2 regions of the Bradyrhizobium sp. AUGA SZCCT0160 genome follow, and region 1 is predicted to be linked to the other one. Evidence: riboswitches for the same ligand, from Rfam matches in the RefSeq annotation. Region 1 holds a riboswitch; the other holds the start of a gene.
What was found. Region 1 has a riboswitch for cobalamin ahead of JQ558_RS04745 (ribonucleoside-diphosphate reductase subunit alpha). Riboswitches for the same ligand answer to the same signal wherever they lie in the genome.
Positions count from the first base shown of each region.

Region 2: linked by a shared signal. The riboswitch ahead of JQ558_RS29920 (TonB-dependent receptor) and the one ahead of JQ558_RS04745 (ribonucleoside-diphosphate reductase subunit alpha) in region 1 are both predicted to bind cobalamin.

Region 1 covers NZ_JAFCMD010000002.1:232,405-244,463, forward strand. Annotated here, with positions in the region: gene ybgF (tol-pal system protein YbgF) at 1-3, shown strand, start outside; gene tilS (tRNA lysidine(34) synthetase TilS) at 64-1,092, shown strand; gene ftsH (ATP-dependent zinc metalloprotease FtsH) at 1,382-3,304, shown strand; gene JQ558_RS04730 (aromatic ring-hydroxylating dioxygenase subunit alpha) at 3,525-4,574, opposite strand; gene JQ558_RS04735 (hypothetical protein) at 4,582-4,779, opposite strand; gene metE (5-methyltetrahydropteroyltriglutamate--homocysteine S-methyltransferase) at 4,825-7,206, opposite strand; cobalamin riboswitch at 7,314-7,515, opposite strand; cobalamin riboswitch at 7,638-7,856, shown strand; gene JQ558_RS04745 (ribonucleoside-diphosphate reductase subunit alpha) at 7,971-10,886, shown strand; gene JQ558_RS04750 (ribonucleotide-diphosphate reductase subunit beta) at 10,916-12,046, shown strand; gene JQ558_RS04755 (hypothetical protein) at 12,057-12,059, opposite strand, start outside.
Region 2 covers NZ_JAFCMD010000024.1:24,106-36,164, reverse strand. Annotated here, with positions in the region: gene soxX (sulfur oxidation c-type cytochrome SoxX) at 1-217, shown strand, start outside; gene soxY (thiosulfate oxidation carrier protein SoxY) at 245-736, shown strand; gene soxZ (thiosulfate oxidation carrier complex protein SoxZ) at 764-1,075, shown strand; gene soxA (sulfur oxidation c-type cytochrome SoxA) at 1,072-1,935, shown strand; gene JQ558_RS29955 (hypothetical protein) at 1,932-2,240, shown strand; gene soxB (thiosulfohydrolase SoxB) at 2,269-4,011, shown strand; gene JQ558_RS29945 (hypothetical protein) at 4,008-4,469, shown strand; gene JQ558_RS29940 (MBL fold metallo-hydrolase) at 4,591-5,631, shown strand; gene JQ558_RS29935 (ABC transporter substrate-binding protein) at 5,755-6,582, opposite strand; gene JQ558_RS29930 (ABC transporter ATP-binding protein) at 6,582-7,364, opposite strand; gene JQ558_RS29925 (iron ABC transporter permease) at 7,361-8,404, opposite strand; cobalamin riboswitch at 8,539-8,739, shown strand; gene JQ558_RS29920 (TonB-dependent receptor) at 8,853-11,132, shown strand; gene JQ558_RS29915 (DUF6925 family protein) at 11,230-12,059, shown strand, end outside.

The DNA of each region.
Region 1 (12,059 bases):
TGAGTCGTTAGACCCCGCATCAAGCGCGGGACAGGCTTGGCCCGAAAACGCTATGGTCGGTCCATGGCAGAGGACGACCATTCCGCGATCACGGCGAGCCAGGCGAAACTTCTGTTCGCCGACTGGAAGGCTGCGCCCGCGATCGTGCTCGCCGTTTCCGGCGGACCTGATTCCATCGCCCTGATGTGGCTCGCCGCGCGCTGGCGCCGTGCCCTGAAGCGCGGGCCGCGATTGATTGCGGTGACCGTCGATCATGGCTTGCGGCATGAAGCCGCGCGCGAGGCGCGTGACGTCAAGAAGCTCGCCAGGCATCTCGATCTGCCCCATCGCACGCTGCGCTGGCATGGCGCCAAGCCGAACACAGGCGTGCCGGCCGCGGCGCGGGCGGCGCGCTATCGCCTGCTGGCGCAAGCAGCACGCGCTGGTGGCGCGACCCATATCCTCACCGCGCACACCCGCGATGACCAGGCTGAGACATTGTTGATGCGGATGCTGCGTGGCAGCGGCATCGCCGGTCTGGCGGCGATGGCGCGCCAGAGCGAACGCGACGGTGTGTGGCTGGCGCGGCCGTTGCTGGATGTCCCGAAATCGCAACTGATCGCGACGTTGAACAAGGCCAAGATCGCCTTCGCGGATGATCCGACCAACCGCGACGTCAATTACACGCGTCCTCGTTTACGTGCGCTGATGCCGGCGCTGGCGGAAGAGGGCGGCGATGCCAGAATCCTGGCGCGGCTGGCGTCACGGCTGGCGCGGGCCAATGCCGCGCTGGAAGTGCTGGTTGATGGCGCCGAGCGCTATCTGGCACTGAGGGACCGCAATGACGTCGCGCGTTTTGGCTTCGATGCGTCAGCCTTTGCGGGTCTGCCTGAGGAAATCCGGCTTCGGCTGCTGATGCGGGCCATCGACCGCGTCGGTCACGAGGGGCCTGCGGAACTCGGCAAGGTCGAGGCCCTGCTGACGGTGCTGGATCGGGCGGTATCGGAAGGCCAGCCGAAGTTGAAACAGACCCTCGCAGGCGCCGCAATCAGCTTCATTGGAGGCCGGATTCACGTCGAGCCGGCTCCTCCGCGTCGTCGCAGGCCGGCATAAGAGGCAAGCCTAAACCTTGATATCCCGTCATAAACCGGTGTGGAGTCTTAACCACCCCCGAAAAACGCTGATTTTTACGCCATTATTTGACCGGGAATCCCGTTAAGATGCGCTAAATCGTCCTGCAAGATGCGCTAAATAGTCCTGCGTGGTTCCCTTGGCATCGACCCGGGCGCCACCTAGATTGTAAGCAGTGCTCCGGGGATTCTGGCCTGACTGCTCTAGGACGACCCAAGGTTTACTGCCAAGGACATAAGGCCACGATCCGCGCGGCCACGAAGGAAGATCGATGAACGCCAATCTGCGCAATTTCGCCCTCTGGGTAATCATTGTTTTGTTGCTGTTGGCACTCTTCACGCTTTTCCAGAATCCGGGGCAGCGCGCGTCCTCGCAGGACATCACGTTTTCGCAGTTCGTGAGTGAGGTCGAAAAGAACACCGTCCGCGACGTCGTGATCCAGGGGCCGGAAATCCACGGCACCTTCACCAACGGCTCCAGTTTCCAGACCTACTCGCCGAACGATCCGTCGCTGGTCAAGCGCCTGGTTGATGCCAAGGTGAACGTCAGCGCCAAGCCGCCCGGCGACAATGTGCCCTGGTTCGTGTCGTTGCTGGTCTCCTGGCTGCCCTTCATCGCGCTGATCGGCGTGTGGATCTTCCTGTCGCGCCAGATGCAGGGCGGCGCCGGCAAGGCGATGGGCTTCGGCAAGTCGCGCGCCAAGATGCTGACCGAGGCGCATGGCCGCGTCACCTTCGAGGACGTCGCTGGTGTCGACGAAGCCAAGCAGGATTTGCAGGAGATCGTCGAATTCCTGCGCGACCCCGGCAAATTCCAGCGCCTCGGCGGACGGATTCCGCGCGGCGTGCTGTTGGTCGGCCCTCCCGGCACCGGCAAGACCCTGATCGCGCGTGCGGTCGCGGGCGAAGCCAACGTGCCGTTCTTCACCATCTCGGGCTCCGACTTCGTTGAAATGTTCGTCGGCGTCGGCGCCAGCCGCGTCCGCGACATGTTCGAACAGGCCAAGAAGAACGCGCCCTGCATCATCTTCATCGACGAAATCGACGCGGTCGGTCGCCATCGTGGCGCCGGCCTCGGCGGCGGCAATGACGAGCGCGAACAGACCCTCAACCAGTTGCTGGTCGAGATGGACGGCTTCGAGGCCAATGAAGGCGTGATCCTGATCGCGGCGACCAACCGTCCCGACGTGCTCGATCCCGCGCTGCTGCGCCCGGGCCGTTTCGACCGCCAGGTGGTGGTGCCGAACCCGGATGTCGTCGGCCGCGAGCAGATCCTCAAGGTCCACGTCCGCAAGGTGCCGCTGGCGCCGGATATCAACCTCAAGACCATCGCGCGCGGCACGCCGGGCTTCTCCGGCGCCGACCTGATGAACCTCGTCAACGAAGCCGCCCTGACCGCCGCGCGCCGCAACAAGCGCATGGTGACGCAGGCCGAGTTCGAAGAGGCGAAGGACAAGGTGATGATGGGCGCCGAGCGCAAGTCGCTCGTCATGACCGAGGAAGAGAAATTGCTGACGGCCTATCACGAGGGCGGCCACGCCATCGTCGGCCTCAACGTCGTCGCGACCGATCCGATCCACAAGGCCACGATCATCCCGCGCGGCCGCGCACTCGGCATGGTGATGCAGCTGCCGGAGCGCGACAAGCTGTCGATGTCGCTCGAGCAGATGACGTCGCGGCTCGCGATCATGATGGGCGGCCGGGTTGCCGAAGAGCTGATCTTCGGCCGCGAAAAGGTCACTTCGGGTGCGTCGTCCGACATCGAGCAGGCCACGCGCCTGGCCCGCATGATGGTGACGCGCTGGGGCCTGTCCGAGGCACTCGGTACGGTCTCCTATGGCGAGAACCAGGACGAGGTCTTCCTCGGCATGTCGGTGTCGCGCACCCAGAACGCGTCGGAAGCCACGGTTCAGAAGATCGATACCGAGATCCGGCGTTTCGTCGAAGACGGCTACAACGAAGCGACGCGCATTCTCACCGAAAAGCGCGCCGACCTCGAAGCGCTTGCCAAGGGCCTGCTCGAATTCGAGACGCTGTCCGGCGACGAGATCATCGACCTGCTCAATGGCAAGAAGCCGAACCGCGAGTCGGTGCTTGAGCCGACCACGCCGCGGGCCTCCGCTGTGCCGCCCGCCGGCAAGTCGCGCCCGCGCCCCGATCCGGATCCCGGCCTGGAGCCGCAACCGCAGGCCTAAGTGGGTTGCACATGGAATAAGGAACGCGGCGGTGACGCCGCGTTTTTTTATGGTGGCGTCCTGTCCCGCGCCATGAGGATCAACGGCAAGACGTGGGAGTGGCTTGGTAAGCTGCTGACGGCGAATTGACACTCCGTCATTCCGGGGCGCGCGTCTTCGCGCGAACTACGATGTGCAATTGCACATCTGAGGTTCGACGCTTCGCGTCGCCCCGGAATGACTAACGAGCCGGCTCCCCGCACGCCCGCAACAGTTTTCGCAGCGCCTGGATCGGCGGAAACACTTCCCTGTTCCAGTCGGCGCCTTGCGCGTCATGGGCGGCCTGTTCCATCTCGACGATCTCGCAATCCTCCGAAAAGACCCGGTTGGTGAACCAGGCCAGCACCGGCCAGCCGAGATCGAGGATGCCGGGCACTCTGGGCTTGCGTACCGACAGCACGACGAAGGTCCGGTTACGGCGCTGTGCGGCATCGATGGGCGTGTAACCAAGCCATACGCTGAGAACCGGTGCGTCGCCCTTCGTCCACATCCGCAGGGTCTGGTAGGGATATTCGGTGCGCACCGTCATCAGGTCGCGCGCCGTGCCGGCACGGCCGCGCAGGCGGCCGACGATGACGGCCTCGCCGATCGGCGGCTTCTCGCCAGGCCGGGCAAAGCTGTAATCGACCTCCATCCAGCGTTCGCCGGCGCGGCTGCCGAGATAGCGCGGGACGACTTTTCCGGTGGTGCGCCGGTGCAGGAACTGATGGTTCATGTCCATCAAGTTCTCATGCATGAAAGTGTAGTGGCAGGCGACGAGCTTGCCGAACCGCCGGGTCTTGTAGGCGGTATCAGCGGCTGCGCCGATCTGCGGCAAGGGGACGGCGGCAGGCCCGGTGCCGGGCCATATGAAGATCAACCCGTCGCGCTCGAAGCAGGGATAGCGGCGGACGCCGTTCGGCCGCTTGCCCTTGCCGAGATAGGGGACGTCGACGCAGTCGCCCGACGCGTCGTAGCGCCAGCCGTGATAGACGCAGCGCAGGGTGCAGCCATCGACCGTTCCCTTCGACAGCGGCACCTGGCGGTGCGCGCAGCGGTCCTCAAGCGCGAAGATCGCGCCCTCCCTCGGGCGCACCAGCACGATCGGTTCGCCCGCGAACCGCGCCGCGAAAGTCTGGCCGGACTTCACCTCGCGCGACCATGCGACCGGATACCAGTGGTCCGGATTCGCGCCGACCTTGCGAAGATCGACGGCAGCTTCCGACCAGGCGTTATCCGGCCTCACCGTCATCGCGTCGTTACGCCTTTGCCAGCGGCCCGAGATGCCGCGCCATGATCTGTTCCGGCGTCTCGGTGACCTCAATGCGCTGGCCGTCGCCACGGACGAAGGCGAGCACGGTGCGCTCGCCGTCGCGCCACATGCTGCCGACCAGCGCGATATTGATGTGGGTGGCCTGCCCCGTCTCGCACCTCGTGCATTCGATCCAGAAGCGCATGGCGTATCCTTTCAATGACGCCGGGATGAGAGACGGGGCGGGCGTTTAAGCGAGCGCTCGCAATTCGCGGGCGGCGGCGACCATGTTGACCAGAGCGGGCCGCACCTCTTCCCATTTCCGGGTCTTCAATCCGCAATCCGGATTGATCCAGAGCTGGGCGTCGCTAAGGCGCAGCCGTGCCAGCTTGAGCAGGTCGGTCATCTCGGCGGTTTCAGGCACCCGCGGCGAATGGATGTCGTAGACGCCGGGGCCGATTTCGTTCGGATAGCGGTAGTTCCTGAAAGCGTCGAGCAGTTCCATCTTCGAGCGCGAGGTCTCGATCGAGATCACGTCGGCATCCATCGCGCCGATCGCGTCGATGATGTCGTTGAACTCCGAATAACACATGTGGGTGTGGATCTGGGTGTCGTCGCGTACGCCCGACGAACAGATGCGGAAGGCGTCCACGGCCCAGTCGAGGTAAGTCTTCCGCTCCGACCGGCGCAGCGGCAGGCCCTCCCGCAGCGCCGCTTCGTCGATCTGTATCATCCCGGCACCGGCGGCTTCGAGGTCGGCGACCTCGTCGCGGATCGCCAGCGCGATCTGGCGGCAGGCTTCGCTACGCGGGATGTCGTCGCGGACGAACGACCAGTTCAGAATCGTCACCGGCCCCGTCAGCATCGCCTTCATCGGCCGCTTGGTCAGCGACTGCGCATATTGCCACCATTCGACCGTCATCGGTTTCGGGCGGGACACGTCGCCGAACAGCACCGGCGGGCGGACGTAGCGCGAGCCATAGGATTGCACCCAGCCATGCGCGGTGAAGGCGAAGCCTGCGAGCTGCTCGCCGAAATACTGCACCATGTCATTGCGCTCGAACTCGCCATGAACAAGCACGTCGAGCCCGATATTCTCCTGCCAGCGCACCGCGCGCGCGGTCTGGTTCTGCAGATAGAGTTTATAGGCGTCGTCGGTCAGCGCGCCCTTGGCATGCGCGGCGCGGGCGTTTCGGACATCCGCGGTCTGCGGGAACGAGCCGATGGTCGTGGTCGGGAAGGCCGGCAGGTTGAAGCGGCTGTGCTGCACGCCGGCGCGATCGGTAAACGCGCTGATGCGGCGGCGCATCGCGCTATCGATGCCGACGGCGCGCGCTGCCACCTTGACATCGTGGATCCGCGGCGAAGCTTTGCGCGCGGCTGCGGTTTCATCGGAGGCCTTCAGGATGGCGTCGGCGTGGACGCGGCCGCACGCCAACGCCGTTCCGAGCGCCGCCAGTTCCTCGATCTTCTGCACCGAAAACGCCAGCCAGCTCTTCACGTCAGGATCGAGGCTGGTTTCCAGCGCAAGGTCGATCGGGACGTGCAGCAGCGAGCATGATGGCGCGAGCTGCACGCGGTCGCCGCCGAGCCTGGTGACCACAGGTTCCAGTCGGTCGAGCAGCCGGCTCAGATCGGCGCGCCAGATATTGCGGCCATCGATGATGCCGAGCGACAGCACGCGGTCCTTTGGAAGACCGGCGAGGTCGTCGAGTTGCTCGGGCGCGCGCACGAGGTCGAGATGGAGGCCGGCGACAGGCAGGGCCATCGCTGTGTCGCGGTTGGCGCCGAGCCCGCCAAAGTACGTGGCCAGCATGATCTTGAGCTCAGGCGCCGCCTTGGCGATTTCCGCATAGGCATAATGCAGCGCCTGCTGCGCGATGACGTCGAGGTCGAGGACCAGACACGGCTCGTCGATCTGCACCCATTCCGCGCCGGCCTTGGCAAGTTCGCTCAGCACCTCGATGTAGACCGGCAGCAACCGGTCTAGCAGCGACAGCGTGTTGAACCCCGCATCCTTGCACTTGGCGAGTTTGAGGAACGTCACCGGGCCGACCAGCACCGGGCGGGTCTGGTAGCCGAGCGCTTTGGCTTCGAGATATTCCTCGATCGACTTGCGCGAGGCGAGGATGAATTGCTGATCCTTCTCCAGTTCCGGCACCATGTAGTGGTAATTGGTGTCGAACCATTTTGTCATCTCCAGCGCCGGCACGCCGTGGGCCGCGTCGTGGTGGGCGTGGCCGCAATCCGCATCCTGCGCCGCGCCTTTGGCGCCGCGCGCCATCGCGAAGTAGGTGGCGAGTGGAACCGTGCCGCCGTTCCAGCCGTAGCTTTTCGGAATGGCGCCGACCATCACGCAGGTGTCGAGCACCTGGTCGTAGAACGAGAAGTCGTTGGACGGGATGATGCTGACACCAAGCTTCTTCTGGCGCGCCCAGTTGGCGGCGCGCAGCCCGATGCCGGTCTCGATCAGGGCTTTCTCGTCGGTCGTACCCGACCAGAAGCTCTCCAGCGCGAATTTCAGCTCGCGGCGCGGACCGATGCGCGGCGTGCCGAGCGAAGCGACGGGAAGTGAGGAGGTAGAATTTGTAGAAGAAGTCGCTGTGGAAGACTTCTCTGTAGAAGTAGTCATTGGCTTAACCCCAAAAGTTGGGGGCAAAGGCCGAAGTGACACGTCTGGATTCCAGGCGTCAGGAGGCGCGCGGAATCGCAACCGCACCACCGGGACACCCCGCCCGAGGACGTTTATGTTGTCGAGGCAGGTCTCCTGGCTCGCGGGTCAATGCTGCTGTCCGGTCTTCCCAAAACCGTTGCGGGTCTCAGTGACTTTGTTGGACAGCGGCTCGCCGCTTACAGTTGCGGGGGCAGCTCCGGCTTCACACCGGCTTCCCTCTTAGCTTCGGGAAAACCATCCCGAAGAACCACGACGCGTCCACTTACTGGCAACTCGGCGCGCCCGTCAACTCGATCGCCGGTTGTTGCGGTTGTTCACAGCTTTAACAGGGTGAACCAGAATTTTCGCAGGCTCGGCTAGCGCACCATTGACACGATTGCCCAAATCGCACCAGATGTAGTTGTCACGGTCTATCACGACGCAAGTCATGGTGGCTAAGAGGGAAGTCGGTGATCGCGCCAAAGGGCGCGAAATTCCGGCGCTGCCCCCGCAACTGTAAGCAGTGAGTTGTTCCCGCCTTTACGTCACTGATGCGGATTCGCATTGGGAAGACAGGGAATAACGACGACCTGCGAGCCAGGAGACCTGCCGCGACACCGAAAAAACGTCCACGGGCGGGGTGTCCGGCGGTCGCTTGCAGATCCATGCCGGCGCTTGCCGCCGCGCATTCGATGCAGCGTCCCCAACGACATCCGGCCTCAACAACACCACGGGGTCTGCCGATGTCCGAATCTTCCGGTCTCATTTCTCTCGAAGCCAAAACCGCTGCCTTGTTCCAGTTGCGTCCCGAAACGCTTGCCGCGCCGGACGCCGAACTTCCGATGCAGGTGATCCGCCGCAACGGCACGGTTTCGAAATTCGATGCCAGCAAGATCTCGGTCGCGATGACCAAGGCGTTCCTCGCCGTCGAGGGCCACACCGCGGCGGCCTCGCGCCGGGTTCACGAGGTGGTGGAGCAGTTGACCGCGGAAGTCGTCGGCGCGCTGTCGCGCCGGATGAGCGAAGGCCGCACCTTTCACATCGAAGACGTGCAGGACCAGGTCGAACTGGCGCTGATGCGCAGCGAGCACCACAAGGTGGCGCGCGCCTATGTGCTGTACCGTGACGAGCGCACCAGGCAGCGCGCCGAGCAGGAGGTCGCCAAATCGGCCAAGCCCGCGGCAGGACCCGTGCTGCATGTGACGCTGGCGAACGGCACCAAAGTGCCGCTCGATACCGCGCGGCTTGCGCTGATCGTGGCCGAGGCCTGCGCCGGCCTTGATGGCGTCGACGCCGCGCCCGTCATCGCGGATACCCAGCGCAATATTTACGACGGCATCAGCCAGGACGAACTGGCGCTCGCTTCCGTGATGGCCGCGCGGACATTGGTGGAGCAGGAGCCCAACTACGCGTACGTGAGCGCGCGGCTGCTGCTCGACAAGCTGCGCACCGAAGTGCTGTCCCACGTGCATGGCGCGCCGACCAACGCCTCGCAGGCCGACATGGCCACGCGCTACGGCGAATATTTCCCGGCCTATATCAAGACCGGCATCAAGGCCGAGTTGCTCGATCCGGATCTGGCGCGCTTCGACCTGAAGAAAATCGCCGCGGCGCTGAAGCCGGAACGCGATCTGGCGTTTCAGTTCCTCGGCCTGCAGACGCTGTACGACCGCTATTTCCTGCATGAAGGCGGCAACCGCATCGAGCTGCCGCAGGCGTTCTTCATGCGCGTCGCGATGGGACTTGCGACCCGCGAGATCGATCGCGAGGCCCGCGCGATCGAGTTTTACGATCTGCTGTCGTCGTTCGACTTCATGGCTTCGACGCCGACGCTGTTCAATTCGGGAACGCTGCGGCCGCAACTGTCGTCGTGCTTCCTCACCACGATCGCGGATGATCTCGACGGCATCTTCAAGTCGGTCAAGGACAACGCGCTGCTGGCGAAATATTCCGGCGGGCTCGGCAATGACTGGACCCGCGTGCGCGGCCTTGGGGCCCACATCAAGGGCACCAATGGTGAAAGCCAGGGCGTGGTGCCGTTCCTGAAAGTCGCCAACGATACGGCCATTGCGGTCAACCAGGGCGGCAAGCGCAAGGGCGCGGTCTGCGCTTATCTCGAGACCTGGCATATCGATATCGAGGAGTTCCTCGATCTGCGCAAGAACACCGGCGACGACCGCCGCCGCACCCACGACATGAACACCGCGAACTGGGTGCCTGACCTGTTCATGCAACGCGTCGAAACCGACGGCGAATGGACCTTGTTCTCGCCGGACGAGACGCCCGACCTGCACGACCTCTACGGCACAAAATTCGCCGAGCGCTATGCCGCCTATGAGGCCAAGGCGGCGCGCGGTGAAATCCGCGTCTTCAAGCAGGTCCGCGCCACGGACCTGTGGCGCAAGATGCTGACCATGCTGTTCGAGACCGGACATCCCTGGATCACGTTCAAGGACCCCTGCAATCTCCGTTCGCCGCAGCGCCATGCCGGCGTCATCCACTCCTCCAATCTCTGCACCGAAATCACGCTCAACACCTCGGACGACGAGACCGCGGTTTGCAATCTCGGCTCGATCAACCTGCTCAATCACATCCAAGGCGGCCGCCTGAACGAGGCGCGGCTGAAGAACAGCGTGACGATTGCGATGCGGATGCTCGACAATGTCATCGACATCAATTTCTACACCATTCCGGAAGCGCGGCGTTCGAACCTGCGGCACCGTCCGGTCGGCCTCGGGTTGATGGGGTTCCAGGATGCGCTGCAGGCGATGCGGATCGCTGTCGCCTCCGACGCGGCCGTGACGTTCGCCGACACCAGCATGGAGGCGATCTCCTACTACGCGATTTCGGCTTCGGTCGATCTCGCCGCCGAGCGCGGCCGCTATCCCTCGTTCGACGGATCGCTGTGGAGCCAGGGCATCCTGCCGATCGATTCGATCGAACTGTTGGCGGAAGCGCGCGGCGGCGTCGCGATGGACCGCTCCATGACGCTCGATTGGGGCAGCTTGCGCGAGCGCGTCAGATCGACCGGCATGCGCAATTCCAACGTGATGGCGATCGCGCCGACGGCGACCATCTCCAACATCTGCGGCGTCGCGCAGTCGATCGAGCCCGCCTACCAGAACCTCTATGTCAAATCCAACATGTCCGGCGACTTCACCGTCGTGAACGAGTTTCTGGTGCGCGACCTCAAGGCGCGCGGGTTGTGGGACGAGGTGATGGTCAACGATCTCAAATATTTCGACGGCAGCGTCGGCTCGATCGACCGCATCCCTGATGATCTCAAGGCGCTCTATGCCACCTCCTTCGAGATCGACAGCGCCTGGCTGATCGAGGCGGCGGCGCGGCGACAGAAATGGATCGACCAGTCGCAGTCGCTCAACCTCTACATCGCCAACCCGTCCGGCAAGAAGCTCGACGCGCTCTATCGCCTGGCGTGGAGCCGCGGCTTGAAGACCACCTATTACCTGCGCTCGCGCAGCGCGACGCATGTCGAGAAGTCCACGCTCAAGGGCACCGACGGCAAGCTCAACAGTGTCGCCTCCGTGACGATGATGGCTCCAGCCCCAATCATCGTCCCGCTGGCCGCCACCGCGCCGGACTTGTCCGGTGCGGTGGCGTGCTCCATCGATAATCCCGAATGCGAAGCCTGCCAGTAAGCAGCAAGAAACATAAGGAAATAAACCCAATGCTCGACTGGTCCGAACCTTCCGCGCCCGCATCTCACGCGCCGCCGCCCTTTGCGGCATTACCTCCTGCCGGGGCCGATCAAACCGGGCTCGGCACCATCGACCGCCGCGGTGGACGTGTGTCGGTCGACGACAAGCGGATGATCAATTGCCGCGCCGACGTCAATCAATTGCTGCCGCTGAAATACAAATGGGCGTGGGAGAAATATCTCGCCGGCTGCAACAATCACTGGATGCCGACCGAAGTCTCGATGCAGGCCGATATCGCGTTATGGAAGTCGCGCGACGGCCTCACCGAGGACGAGCGCCGCGCCATCAAGCGCAATCTCGGCTTCTTCGCGGCATCCGAGAGCCTTGTCGCCAACAACATCGTGCTGGCGATCTACCGCCATCTGACCAATCCGGAATGCCGGCAATATCTGTTGCGGCAATCCTTCGAGGAGGCGGTGCATACCCACACCTTCCAGTACATCGTGGAGAGCCTCGGCCTGGACGAGGGCGAGCTGTTCAACATGTACCGCGAGGTGCCGTCGATTACCGACAAGGCGGCGTGGGCGCTGAAGCACACCCAGCATCTCGACGATCCCGACTTCAAGACCGGCACGCCGGAGGCCGACCAGGCGTTCCTGCGCGACCTCGTCGCCTTCTATGTGATCTTCGAGGGCATGTGGTTCTACACCGGCTTTGCCCAGATCCTGTCGCTCGGCCGCCGCAACAAGATGGTGGGGATTGCCGAGCAGTACCAATACATCCTGCGCGACGAATCCATCCACCTGAATTTCGGCATCGACGTCATCAACCAGATCAAGATCGAGAACCCGCATCTGTGGACCAAGGCGTTCCAGGACGAGATTCGTGACATGGTGCGCGCCGCGGCGGAGCTCGAAGCCGCCTATGGCCGGGATACCATGCCGCGCGGCTTTCTCGGGCTGAACGCGGCTTTGTGCGAGACCTACATGCACTTCATCGCCAACCGCCGCTGCGCGCAGCTCGGGCTGGCGCGGGTGTTCGACGAGACCGAGAACCCGTTCCCGTGGATGTCGGAAGCGATGGACCTGAAGAAGGAAAAGAACTTCTTCGAGACCCGCGTGATCGAGTATCAGAACGGTGGCGCGCTGACCTGGGAGTGAGAGCCGGGCCTCA
Region 2 (12,059 bases), on a different contig from region 1:
GACCTGCCACGCCATCAAAGGCGGCCAGTATCCCGGTACGATCGGGCCGGAACTGGTCGACATCAAGAGCAAGTACCCCAACCGCGACGAACTCATCGCCATTATCTACGACGAAACCAAGCGCAATCCGCTGACAGTGATGCCTCCGTTCGGACGAAACCGGATTTTGACCGACAAGGAAATCAGCGCGGTCGTGGATTTCCTGCAAACATTGTGACGACGCGCCTTTCAGGAGAACTTTCGGATGACACGTACTGACAATGGATTTTCCGCCACGCGGCGCCTGGTCCTGCAAGGCGCGGGCGCGGTGGCGCTGGTCGGCCTTGGCAATCTTCCTTTTGGCCTCACGCAGGCGTTCGCCGCCAACGACAAATATCCGGAAGAGGCGTTCAAGCAGAAGACCGAAGCCGACGCGATCAAATCGCTCTATGGCAGGACGGCAGAAGCTTCCGACAAGGTAAAGATGGACGCGCCCGAGATCGCCGAGAACGGCGCGGTGGTGCCGGTATCGGTTTCGACGACGCTGGCCGACGTGACCTCGATCTCGTTCCTGGTGGCTGAAAACCCGGTCGCCCTGGTGGCCTCCTACAAGATTCCGGCCGGCACGATGCCGAACGTTGCCAACCGCATCAAGATGGCGAAGACCAGCAACGTGATCGTCGTCGTCGAAGCCGGCGGCAAGCTCTACAGCGCCACCAAGGAAGTCAAAGTCACCGTCGGCGGCTGCGGCGGCTAAGACACAGATAATCGAAGGATCGAAAAAATGGCATCGACCATTCGCGTGCGCGCCACCTCGTCAGGCGAAACCACCGAAGTGCAGGCGTTGATCCAGCATCCGATGGATTCCGGCTTCATCAAGGATTCCAAGGGCGAGCTCATTCCGCCGCATTTCATCCAGCAATTGACCTTCGAATATAACGGCAAGCCGGTATTCGTTGCCGATTGGGGCGGCGGCGTCTCCAAGGACCCCTACGTCAAGTTCGCCTTCAAGGGCGGCAAGAAGGGCGACGAGCTGAAAGTGAGCTGGGTCGACAACAAGGGCGCCACCGACACCACCACGGCGAAGATTCAATGAATCTGCGAGCCAGGATACAGTTCGCTGCGGCGGCCTTCGCGCTGGCCCTGCTGGCGTTCGCCGCGCCGCCTGCGGTCTCCGCCGACAAGGTCGACCCGGTCGCCGACGAGAAAGCATTCAAAAAATTCTTCTACGACAAATTCCCCAAGCTGAAGCCGGAAGATTTCGTCAACGGTCCCTATTCGATGGACGCGGACCTGTACAAGCAATGGCAGGACAAGGAACAGTTCCCGCCCTACGAGTTCTCGCTCGAACTGGGCAAGGAGATGTTTTCCAAGCCGTTCAAGAACGGCAAGACCTATGGCGACTGCTTCCCGAATAAAGGCATCGGCATCCGCCAGGACTATCCCACCTTCGACGAGAAAGAAGGCAAGGTCATCACGCTGGAGCTAGCACTGAACCGTTGCCGCGAAGCCAATGGCGAGCCGGCGTTCTCCTATGTACGCGACGAGATGGCGGCGCTGACCGCCTACATGGCCTTCACCTCGCGCGGCAAGCCGTTCAACATCAAGGTTCCGAACGACCCGCGCGCGCTGGCGGCCTATGAAAACGGCAAGGAATATTTCTACACGCGGCGCGGCCAGCTCAATTTCTCCTGCGCCACCTGCCATGTGCAGAGCCCGGGCGAGCGGGTCCGCACCGAAGTGCTGGCGCCGGCGCTCGGCATTGTCAACGCGATGCCGATTTATCGCTCCGAATGGAACGGCATGGGCACCACCAGCCGGCGCTTCACCACCTGCAACAGCCAGATCCGCGGCGTGCCGCTGACGCCGCAGGACGATGAATACCGCAACGTCGAATACTACCTGTCCTATGTCAGCAACGGGCTGCCGATATCAGGTCCGGGAGCGCGGCCATGAGGATCACGACACTCACCTCGATCGCCGCGGTGCTGCTGCTAGGTGCGACATCGGCGCTGGCCGCGGGCGAGGACGACTACAAGGCCGCCTACGCCGCCGCGGAAGCTGCCAACAAGCAGGCGGCTTCCTTGCGCAACCAATGGACCACGACGGCGTCAACGCTGGCGGTGGCCAAGAAGTTCGCCGACGGCGGCGATTTCGACAAGGCCACGGCGTCAGCCAAAGAAGCGGAAGCGCTGGCGAAAGCTTCGATCTTCCAGGCGACCAGCGAAAAAGAACGCTGGAGAGATTTGGAAATTCGTTGAGAGCGTTTTGCGACGCGCGGAGATTAGTATGCCGATCCGCCGCCGGGATTTTCTGACGCTAGCAGGCGCGGCTACCCTCGCAGGCAGCCTGCCTCGCCTCGCGCACAGCGCCGACAGCGTCTACGACCTCGAGCGCTTCGGCAATGCGCGCATCCTGCACATCACGGACACCCATGCGCAGCTCAAGCCGGTGTTTTTCCGCGAGCCCAGTGTCAATCTCGGCATCGGCTCGATGCAGGGCAATCCGCCGCACCTGGTCGGCAAAGCTTTTCTCGACCGCTTCGGCATCCGGCCCGACAGCGCCGATGCCTATGCCTTTACCTGCATTGAATTCGAAAAAGGCGCGCAACGGTTCGGCAAGCTCGGCGGCTTCGCACACCTGAAGACGCTGGTCGACCGCCTGCGCGGCGATGTCGGCGCCGGCCGCTCGCTGCTGCTCGACGGCGGCGATCTCTGGCAGGGCACCGGTCTTGCCAACGTCATGCAGGGCGCCGACATGGTCGACGCCTCGAACCTGCTCGGCATCGACGCGATGACCGGCCACTGGGAATTCACCTATGGCGAGAAAACGCTGCGCAGCAACCTCGAGCGCTTCAAGGGCGAGTTCCTGGCGCAGAACGTTTTCCTGACCGAGGAAGCCGCCTTCAACGACGCCAAGGCGTTCGATCCGGCATCGGGCCGCGTGTTCAAACCGGCCACGATCAAGGAGATCGGTGGCCGCCGGGTCGCCGTGATCGGACAGGCGTTTCCTTACGTGCCGATCGCGCACCCCAAGCGCTTCACGCCGGACTGGAAATTCGGCATCCGCGACGAAGAACTGCAGAAGCTGGTCGATGGCTTGCGCAACAACGACAAGGTCGATGCGGTCATTTTGCTGTCGCATAACGGCATGGACGTCGATCTCAAGCTCGCCAGCCGCGTCACCGGCATCGACGTCATTCTGGGTGGCCACACCCACGACGCGGTGCCGCAGCCGATTGCGGTGACCAATCCGGGCGGCGTCACGCTGGTGACCAATGCCGGCTCGAACGGCAAGTTCCTGGCCGTGCTCGATCTCGACATCGGCAAGGGCAAGGTCGCGAACGTGCGCTACCGGCTGCTGCCGGTGTTCTCCGAACTGCTGAAGCCGGATCCGGCGATGCAGGGGCTGATCGACAAGACCCGCGCGCCGCATGCGGGCGACTGGGTCGACAAGATCGCTTCGGCCGATCGCCTGCTCTACCGCCGCGGCAATTTCAGCGGCAGCATGGATCAGTTGATCTGCGACGCGCTGCGCAGCGAACTCGACACCGAAATCGCGCTGTCGCCGGGCTTCCGCTGGGGCACCACGACACTGGCGGGCCAGCCGCTGACCATGGAAGACGTGCTGGCGCAAACCGCGGTCACCTATCCCGAAACCTACGTCGCGACCATGACCGGCGCCCAGATCAAGGACGTGCTCGAGGACGTCTGCGACAACCTCTTCAACACCGATCCCTACTACCAGCAAGGCGGCGACATGGTCCGCCTTGGTGGCCTTTCCTATGCCTGCACGCCGGCGGAAGGCGTCGGCAAGCGGATCTCCGAACTGACGCTCGACAATGGCAACCCGCTGCAAGCCGCCAAGAGCTACAAGGTGGCGGGATGGGCTTCGGTCAACGAACAGACCGGCACGCCGGTGTGGGACGTGGTGGCGAAGCATCTGAAGTCAGGCAAGCCGCCCAACCGATCGGCCCCGGTCGTGACGCTGAAGGGCGTCGAAGGCAATCCGGGCATTTCGAAACAGGCATGACAGGCCTTACCACCACCCTGCGCATCATGACCGCGGCGCTGTTGATCGCAGCGACCGCACCGGCCGTGCGCGCCCAACAGGCGCCGCTGCAGGACAAGCCGTTTGCCGAGCACAAGATCGTGCTGCAGCTTTCGGACAATGACCCGCGCAAGCAGGGTCTCGTGCTCAGCGTCGCCAGCAATCTGATGAAGCACTACGACCCCGACAAGGTCGCGATCGAAATCGTCGCGTTCGGCCCGGGCATCGAACTGCTGCGCCCGGAAAATCCCAACCGCAAGATGGTCGAGAGTTTGGTCGCCCAGGGCGCGCGGTTCGATATCTGCCTCAACACCGTCGACACGCTCGAACGCGAAAGCGGCAAACGGCCGGAGTTCATCGCGGCGGCGACACCGGTTCAGGTCGGCGTCGCGCAGATTCTGTTCCTGACCGAGAACGGATATACGCTGGTGAGACCGTGATCGAGCCTTTGATCAGCAAGATTACCCCGAAAAAGCCACGTCGGAGAGACGAAAGCCGTTTGAGAGGCGCGACGAAATAGAATAATATCCTCCGCGAGAAGTAGAGAACGCGGCAGCGATCATGATCTTTCGTCAGCTCTTCGACAGCGTTTCGGGCACCTACAGCTATTTGCTGGCCAGCCGCGCCGGCGGCGAGGCGCTGATCCTCGATCCCGTGCTGGAAAAGGCCGACCGTTATTGCCAGCTGCTGCGCGAACTCGACCTGCGGCTGGTCAAGGCGGTCGACACCCATCTGCACGCCGACCACGTCACGGGCCTCGGCGAGCTGCGCGACCGCACCCAGTGCATCACCATCATGGGCGAACAGAGCAAAGCCGACGTGGTGTCGATGCGCGTCTCCGACGGCGACAAGGTGATGATCGAAGGCTTGAGCCTGGATGTCATGTACACGCCCGGCCACACCGATGATTCCTACAGCTATTTGATGGGCGACCGCGTCTTCACCGGCGACACGCTGCTTATTCGCGGCACCGGCCGTACCGATTTCCAGAACGGCAGCGCGCGGGCGCAATATGACTCGATCTTCAACCGGCTGCTGAAGCTGCCTGACGAGACCATGGTCTTCCCCGCCCACGACTACAAGGGCGACACGGTTTCCACCATTGGCGAGGAGAAGCGGTACAATCCGCGCCTGCAGGTGCGCGGCATCGACGAGTATGTCGAGCTGATGAACAATCTCAATCTGCCGAATCCAAAACTGATGGACGTGGTGCTGCCGGCCAACATGCATGTCGGCCTGCACCAGGACGATCTCGCCAAACAGGGCCTCGCATTGTCAGCGCGCGCCGCGATCGACAGTATCGGCAAACCCGACATCCTGCTGGTCGATCTGCGAGAGGCCAGCGAGCGCGCCAAGCACGGCACGCTCTCGGGCGCGCTGCATGCGCCCTACCCCGGCATCGCCGAAAGCTTAGCGCCGGGCGGCATGCTGCGCGAAGTCGCGGCCGCGACGGGACGCCGCGTGGTGTTCTTCTGCGCGTTCGGCGAGCGCTCCGCGATGGCGGTCACCGCCGCCAAGAACGCCGGCCTTGCCAACACCGCCCATATCGAAGGCGGCATCGACGCCTGGAAGAAAGCCGGCGGCCCGGTGGTGATGGGGTGAATACTCACGGAACGTAGGGTGGGTAAAGGCGCGCTTGCGCCGTGCCCACCATCTATCCAATCATTGCACCTGAATGGTGGTGGGCACGCTTCGCTTAGCCCACCCTACGATTCGCCGCGACTGTCACCGCCCCACCCGTTTCAATTCCGCCGTCAGCACATCCAGCGCTTCCGCCAGCATCACGCCGCCGCATTCGGTCAGCCGTTCCGGAATCACGATGCGCTTTTCCGGCGGATAGAACCGCGCGAGCGCCGGATGCAGCAGAAAGGCCTGGCCGTCGTCGCGCGCGAAATCGCCGGCCTGCGACACCAAGAGCAAATCCGGTTTCTGGCTCACGATCGCCTCGAGCGAGGCGAAGCCGCCGAAATTGAAGCCGAGATCGCCGGCCGTGTTGAACAGCCCGGTCTCGGCCAGCAGCGAGCCGACAAAGCTGTCGCTGCCCGCGACCCAGCCGCGCCGCGACAGCGGCAGCACCCGATAGTGTTTTGCGGCGACAGCCTGGCGCGCCCGTGCGAGCGCGGCATCGAGCAACGCGATCTGCGCCGCCGCGCGATCGGGGTGACCGACGATATCACCGAACTCGCGAATCTGGTCCTTCACCTCGGGCAAGGTTCGCGGCACCGGAAGTTCGGCAAGACGCAACCCGTGCGCTTTGAGCAATTCCCGCGTCGAACGCTTGTCGTACAGATTGGCGACGACGATGTCGGGCTTCAGCACCATCACGTCTTCCGCACCGCCCGACAGTTTTGGATAGCGAGCGACGTCACCGGCCACCCAGGCATCGCGAGAATACCGCGAAAGCCCGAGGATCTGTTCGGGATCGGCCAGCGACAGCAGCAATTGATCGCTGCAGACGTTCATCGACACGATGCGCGGCAATTGAGCGGCCAGCGTCGCACCAGGCATCGCCAGCGCCGCAACCGCCAGCAGCACGGCAAGCCGGCGGCGCATCACAGATCCGCCCACGGCACGATTACGGCCTCGCACTGGTATTCGGCGCGGTAGGCGCTGATCCGGAACACGTCGGCTATCACCTGCTCCGACAGCGCTTCCACCGGCGCGCCCTGCGACACCAGCCGGCCCTCCTTCAGAACCAGCACATGATCGGCGAATCGTGCGGCGAGGCCAAGGTCGTGCGTCACCACGATGACCAGCACGCCCTTGTCGGCGGTGGCGCGCAGGTTCTTCATCACGTCGATCTGGTGCCGCGGATCGAGCGAGGCGGTCGGCTCGTCGGCGAGGATGACCGGCGCTTCCACCGCGAGCACGCGCGCCAGCGCGACGCGGCTGCGCTCGCCGCCGGACAGTTCGGTGACGCGGCGCTCGCTGAACTCCACCACATCGACCGCCTGCATCGCACGCAATACTGCGTCAGTATCCCTTGGCGACAGCCGCGCCGGATCGGTCGCGCCGTGCGGATAGCGGCCGAGCGCCACGATGTCGCGCGCCGGCAGCGGCCAGTGCACGATGTGGCCCTGTGGCAGATAGGCAAATCGCTTGGCGCGTTCGCGCAGCGACAGACCGGCCAGTACGTCGCCGCCGATGTGGATGTCACCGCGGGACGGCAGCAGCCCCGACAGCGCCCGCAACAGCGTGGTTTTGCCGGCGCCGTTCGGCCCGACCAGGGCGACCAGATGACCCGCGCTCAGCGACAGCGTGACATCGCTGAGCACATGGCGGCCAGCCAGCGTCACGTTCACGCCTTGCGCCGTGAGAAGCGCGGCTTCGCTCATGCGACACCTCCCCCGAGCGCGCGGCGTTCGCGCGCGATCAGATAGAGGAAGAACGGCACGCCGATGATCGAGGTCAGCACGCCGACCTTGATGTCGCTGGTCGAGGGAATGATCCGCACCGCGATGTCGGCGGCGAGCAGCAGCGCCGAGCCTGCCAGCGCACTCGGCACCAAGAGCCGCGCCGGATCATGGCCGATCAGGGGCCGCATCAGGTGCGGCGCGACGAGGCCGATGAAGCCGATGGTGCCGGTGACCGCTACCGCGCCGCCGACCCCGAGCGCCACGCCGGTGATCACGATCAGCCGCAGGCGCCCGACATCGACGCCGAGGCTCTGCGCAGTTTCCTCGCCAAGGCTGAGCGCGCGAAAGGAATGGCGCTGGCTGAACAGGATGATGCCGCCGGCGATGATGAACGGCAGCGCCAGCATCACGTGCTGAAAACTGCGATCCTCCAGCGATCCGAGCAGCCAGAACGCGATCTCCAGCACCACGAACGGATTGCTGGAGAGGTTCATCACCAGCGCGGTAGCGGCGCCCGCCAGACTCGAAATCGCAAGACCGGCCAGGATCAGGATCAGCAGCCCGGCATTGCGGCCTGCAATCGTCAGCAGCACGAACACCGAACCGAACGCCGCCATGATCGCCACGACAGGCAGCGCATAGGAGCGCACATCGGCCCACCCCAGCGCGATCACCAGCACCGCGCCGAAGGCGGCCGATTGCGGCGCACCGAACAGCGAGGGCGAGGCCAGCGGATTGCGCAGCAGGCCCTGCAGCGACGCGCCCGACATTCCGAGGATGGCGCCGATCGCCAGCGCCAGAATGGTCCGCGGCAGGCGGATTTCCCGCACGATCACCTGCGCCACGTCGCTGCCGCCGCCGAGGAGGGCTTCGATCACCGCCAGCGGCGACAGCCGCACCGGCCCGATGCCGAGCGAGATCAGCACCAGCAGCGCGACAAGGCCGGCAAGCGCAGCCGTCACGCCAATCCGGCGCCGCGCGGCCTCCTCGTTTGCAGCAGTGATGGTCTCAACACTCATCGATCGTCCCCGAACGGTCAGCCCGTACCGCACAACGCGTTCGAACGGTACTGCTCATGCGACATAAAAGACGCACTCGTCCAGTGAGGATCGCAGGCGAGGCCTGATGGGATTGACTCTATCTTTGACAAACTTCTACCATAATTTTCGACGGTTCCCGTTTTGGGGATCAAAAGGGAATGCGGTGCGGGGACAGTCCCCCAATTCCGCGGCTGCCCCCGCAACTGTAAGCGGTGAATCTTTCGTCCTACGCCACTGGGATTCTCGGTCCTGGGAAGGCGACGAAAGGTAACGACCCGCAAGCCAGGAGACCTGCCGTCAGCCGTGGTCACACGCGAAGATGTCGGTCGGGGAGTACAGGCATTAGTTTCATCAGAGCTGTTTGCAGCACGATGGTGGGACTTGGTTCGCTGTGACGTGCCACTGACGTCATACCGAGGCCTGAACCATGTCTTCCACCACCACTGCCGCCAAGCGGTGCCGCCGTCTTTTGCTGGCGTCCAGCTTTCTGGCGCCGATCATGGCGCTCACCCATTCCGGCGCGCAGGCCCAGACCGCCACAGCCGATCAACTGCCGGCGATCGAGGTCAACCCGCCCGGCGACCAGAACCGGACCCGCGCCAAGCCCGCTTCCGATCAGGGCTCGGGCACGCGCCGCGTCGTTGCGCCGAACCCGAGGCCGTCAAGCAATCGAAACCCTGCGCCGGGGACCGGCTCCAACGTCGTCGCGTCGCAAGGCGATGGCCAGGGCGGCGGCGGAGCGCCCGTCCGGCAATTCGCCGGTATCGTCGGCACATCGGCGACCGTCATCACGGCTGAAGAAATCGCGCATTCACCCGCGCAGACCTTGCAGGAAATCATCGCGCAAACACCGGGCGTGCAACTGACCAGCCTGTTTGGCGGCGTCAACGGCGCGAAGACCAGCGTCGATCTGCGCGGATTCGGTGCGTTTGCGACCTCCAATACCCTGGTGCTGATCAACGGCCGAAGGCTCAACGACATCGACATGGCCGGCGTCGATTTTTCGACCATTCCGCGCGATTCGATCGAGCGCATCGAAATCACCCGCGGCAACAGCGGCGCGGTGCTGTACGGCGATAATGCCGTCGGCGGCGTCATCAACATCGTGCTTAAAAACGGTGTCGGCGGCCCGCCGGTCGCGATCCGCGGCGAAGCCGGCGTCGGGTCCTTCAATCAGCGCATGGCCTCGGTCTCGGCCGCGACCAATTTCGGTCCGTGGTCGACGTCGTTCTATGGCAACGCCATCAAGTCCGACGGCTACCGCGTCAACAACGCGCTCGATCAGCGCAACGGGGTCGGCAACCTCAACTACTCCACGCCCGGCCTCACCGCCTTCGTAACCGTGACCGGCGACGATCAGAAGCTCGGCTTACCCGGCGGCCGGCTGGTCGATCCATCCATTGGTCTCAACGAGCTCGTCACCAACCGCCGCGGCACCAGCACGCCGCTCGACTACGGCAACCAGCAGGGCGCCAGCGCCACCGCCGGCTTCACCAAGACCCTGTGGAACGGCGTCGATCTCATCATCGATGGCGGTGTGCGGGACAAGAAACAGCAGGCCGCGTTCTTCAATCCCTTCGCCAACAGTTACGTCGACAGCCATCTGCAGACATGGTCCCTGACGCCTCGATTGAGCGTCAAGAACGTAATGTTCGGGCTACCCTCGTCGATCCTGACGGGCATCGATTATTACGATGCGACGTTCCACCAGGAGCGGCCGGAATTTCAGGGCACACCGCCGATCCATACTTACGATCTGTCGCAGAGAACGATTGCCGGCTATTGGCAGCAAACCCTTGGGCTGTTGCCGACAACGGATTTCTCGTACGGCGCGCGAATCCAAAACGCCAGCCTGAGTGCGCGGGACCGTCTTAACGATCCGCCGAATTGCGCCCTGTTTTTTACCTGCGGCGCCCAGAACCTTCCGCTGGATAGCAGCGAAGTCCAGCACGCGCTGCATGTCGGCCTCGAACATCGCTTCAACAATATCGTCTCGGTATTCGGCCGGGCCGCCCGCGCGTTCCGCACGCCGAATGTCGACGAGAGATTGTCCTCCGGACCTTCCTTCGATCCTGTCTTCTTCACCCCAATTCCCGGCACCTTCCAGTTGAAAACCCAGACCTCGCACGACGTCGAGGGCGGCTTCCGCATCAAGTCGGGCGGGTTCCAGATGCAATCGAGCATCTACAACATGGACCTCGAAAACGAGATCCATTTCAACCCGGCACTGTTCTTTAACGTCAACCTCGATCCGACCCGCCGTTACGGCTCGGAAACCAGCGCCTCGCTTCGTGTCAGCGACAGCGTGCTGCTGCGCGGCGGCGTGGCTTACACCCGTGCGGTATTCCGTGAAGGGCAGTTCGCCGGCAATGACGTTCCGCTGGTGTCCCGCTACACCGCCAGTGGCGGCGTAACCTGGAATATCTGGCAGAATTATCTGGTTGCGGACGCCACGGTGCGCGGCTGGAGCGAGCGCTACATGGACAACGACCAGAAGAATACCCAGCGCCGCATCCCGGCCGATGCCACCATCGACTTCAAGCTGAGCGGGGCATATCAGCACTTCTTCTGGTCGGTGAGCGTCAACAACGTGCTCAACGCGCTATACTACGATTATGCGATCGCAAGCACGTTCACCGACGGCCGCTTCAGCGCCTATCCGCTGCCGGGCCGGACCTACATGGTGAAGGCCGGCGCGACGTTCTGAGCCCGGACGCCGGTCCGGGGCCCGCTCCGGACCGGCTTGTCCTGACCTGACAAGCCAGTATTCTCTTTGGCCCCGAGGGTTAAGGGAATGCTGGTTGATGCCTGATGTTTCCGCCGTCGCGGCGATCGATCTGTTGCAGCGGGAAATCGCCGATCCCGACACGCAATGGAGTCTCGGCACGTTCGGCGCCATCGCCGAATTCGCCCGCGATCGCGACGAGCCGGTGCGGCTGACGCAATCGATCGAGGCCGTTGCAGCCGTGACGCCGCGCGGCGGCATTGCGCTTAATCCCAACGGCAACAGCCGGCCGTTCGCCTCCGAGAGCATCACCAAGTCGGGCTGGAGCCATCGGATCGCGCTGTGCCTGCCGTCAGGCGATTGCGCGATGAACGGCCGCACCACGCTGACGGAAATCGGCGCCGATCAAGAGGCGCTGCGGCCGGAGGACCGCGAATCCTTCCTGTTCGATCTCGGCCTCGGTGCGCTGCAGGCGGATTTCTGCGTGCGCGTCGGCGATCCCAATCTCGCCGCGCGGCTGCGCCAACTCTGCGGCCGCGCCATCTTCGAACACGACAATCCCGCGATGGGGATGATCCTTGGCGCTAACCCGCATCGCGTCTTCATCAGCCGGCTCGGCCGCATCGAGGTCTATCAGCCGATCCCGCCGCCCTCGGGCACGAGCCCGGACGGGCCGCACACCCATGTGCTGCCAAGACTGCTGAAAAGCGGCCGGACCCATGCCGCCACCGAGCCGGTTCCCGAGGGCTGGATCCCCTGCGCGCACATCTATCCGCCGCATCCGTTGCGTGACGGAATGGGCGAGGCCCGGCCATTCGACCAGGCACATCACCAGCGTTTTCAACGGGTCCTGGCGGCGTGCGGCGATCCCGAAACGCTCGCGATCAAGCAGCGCGTCGTCGATGCGGT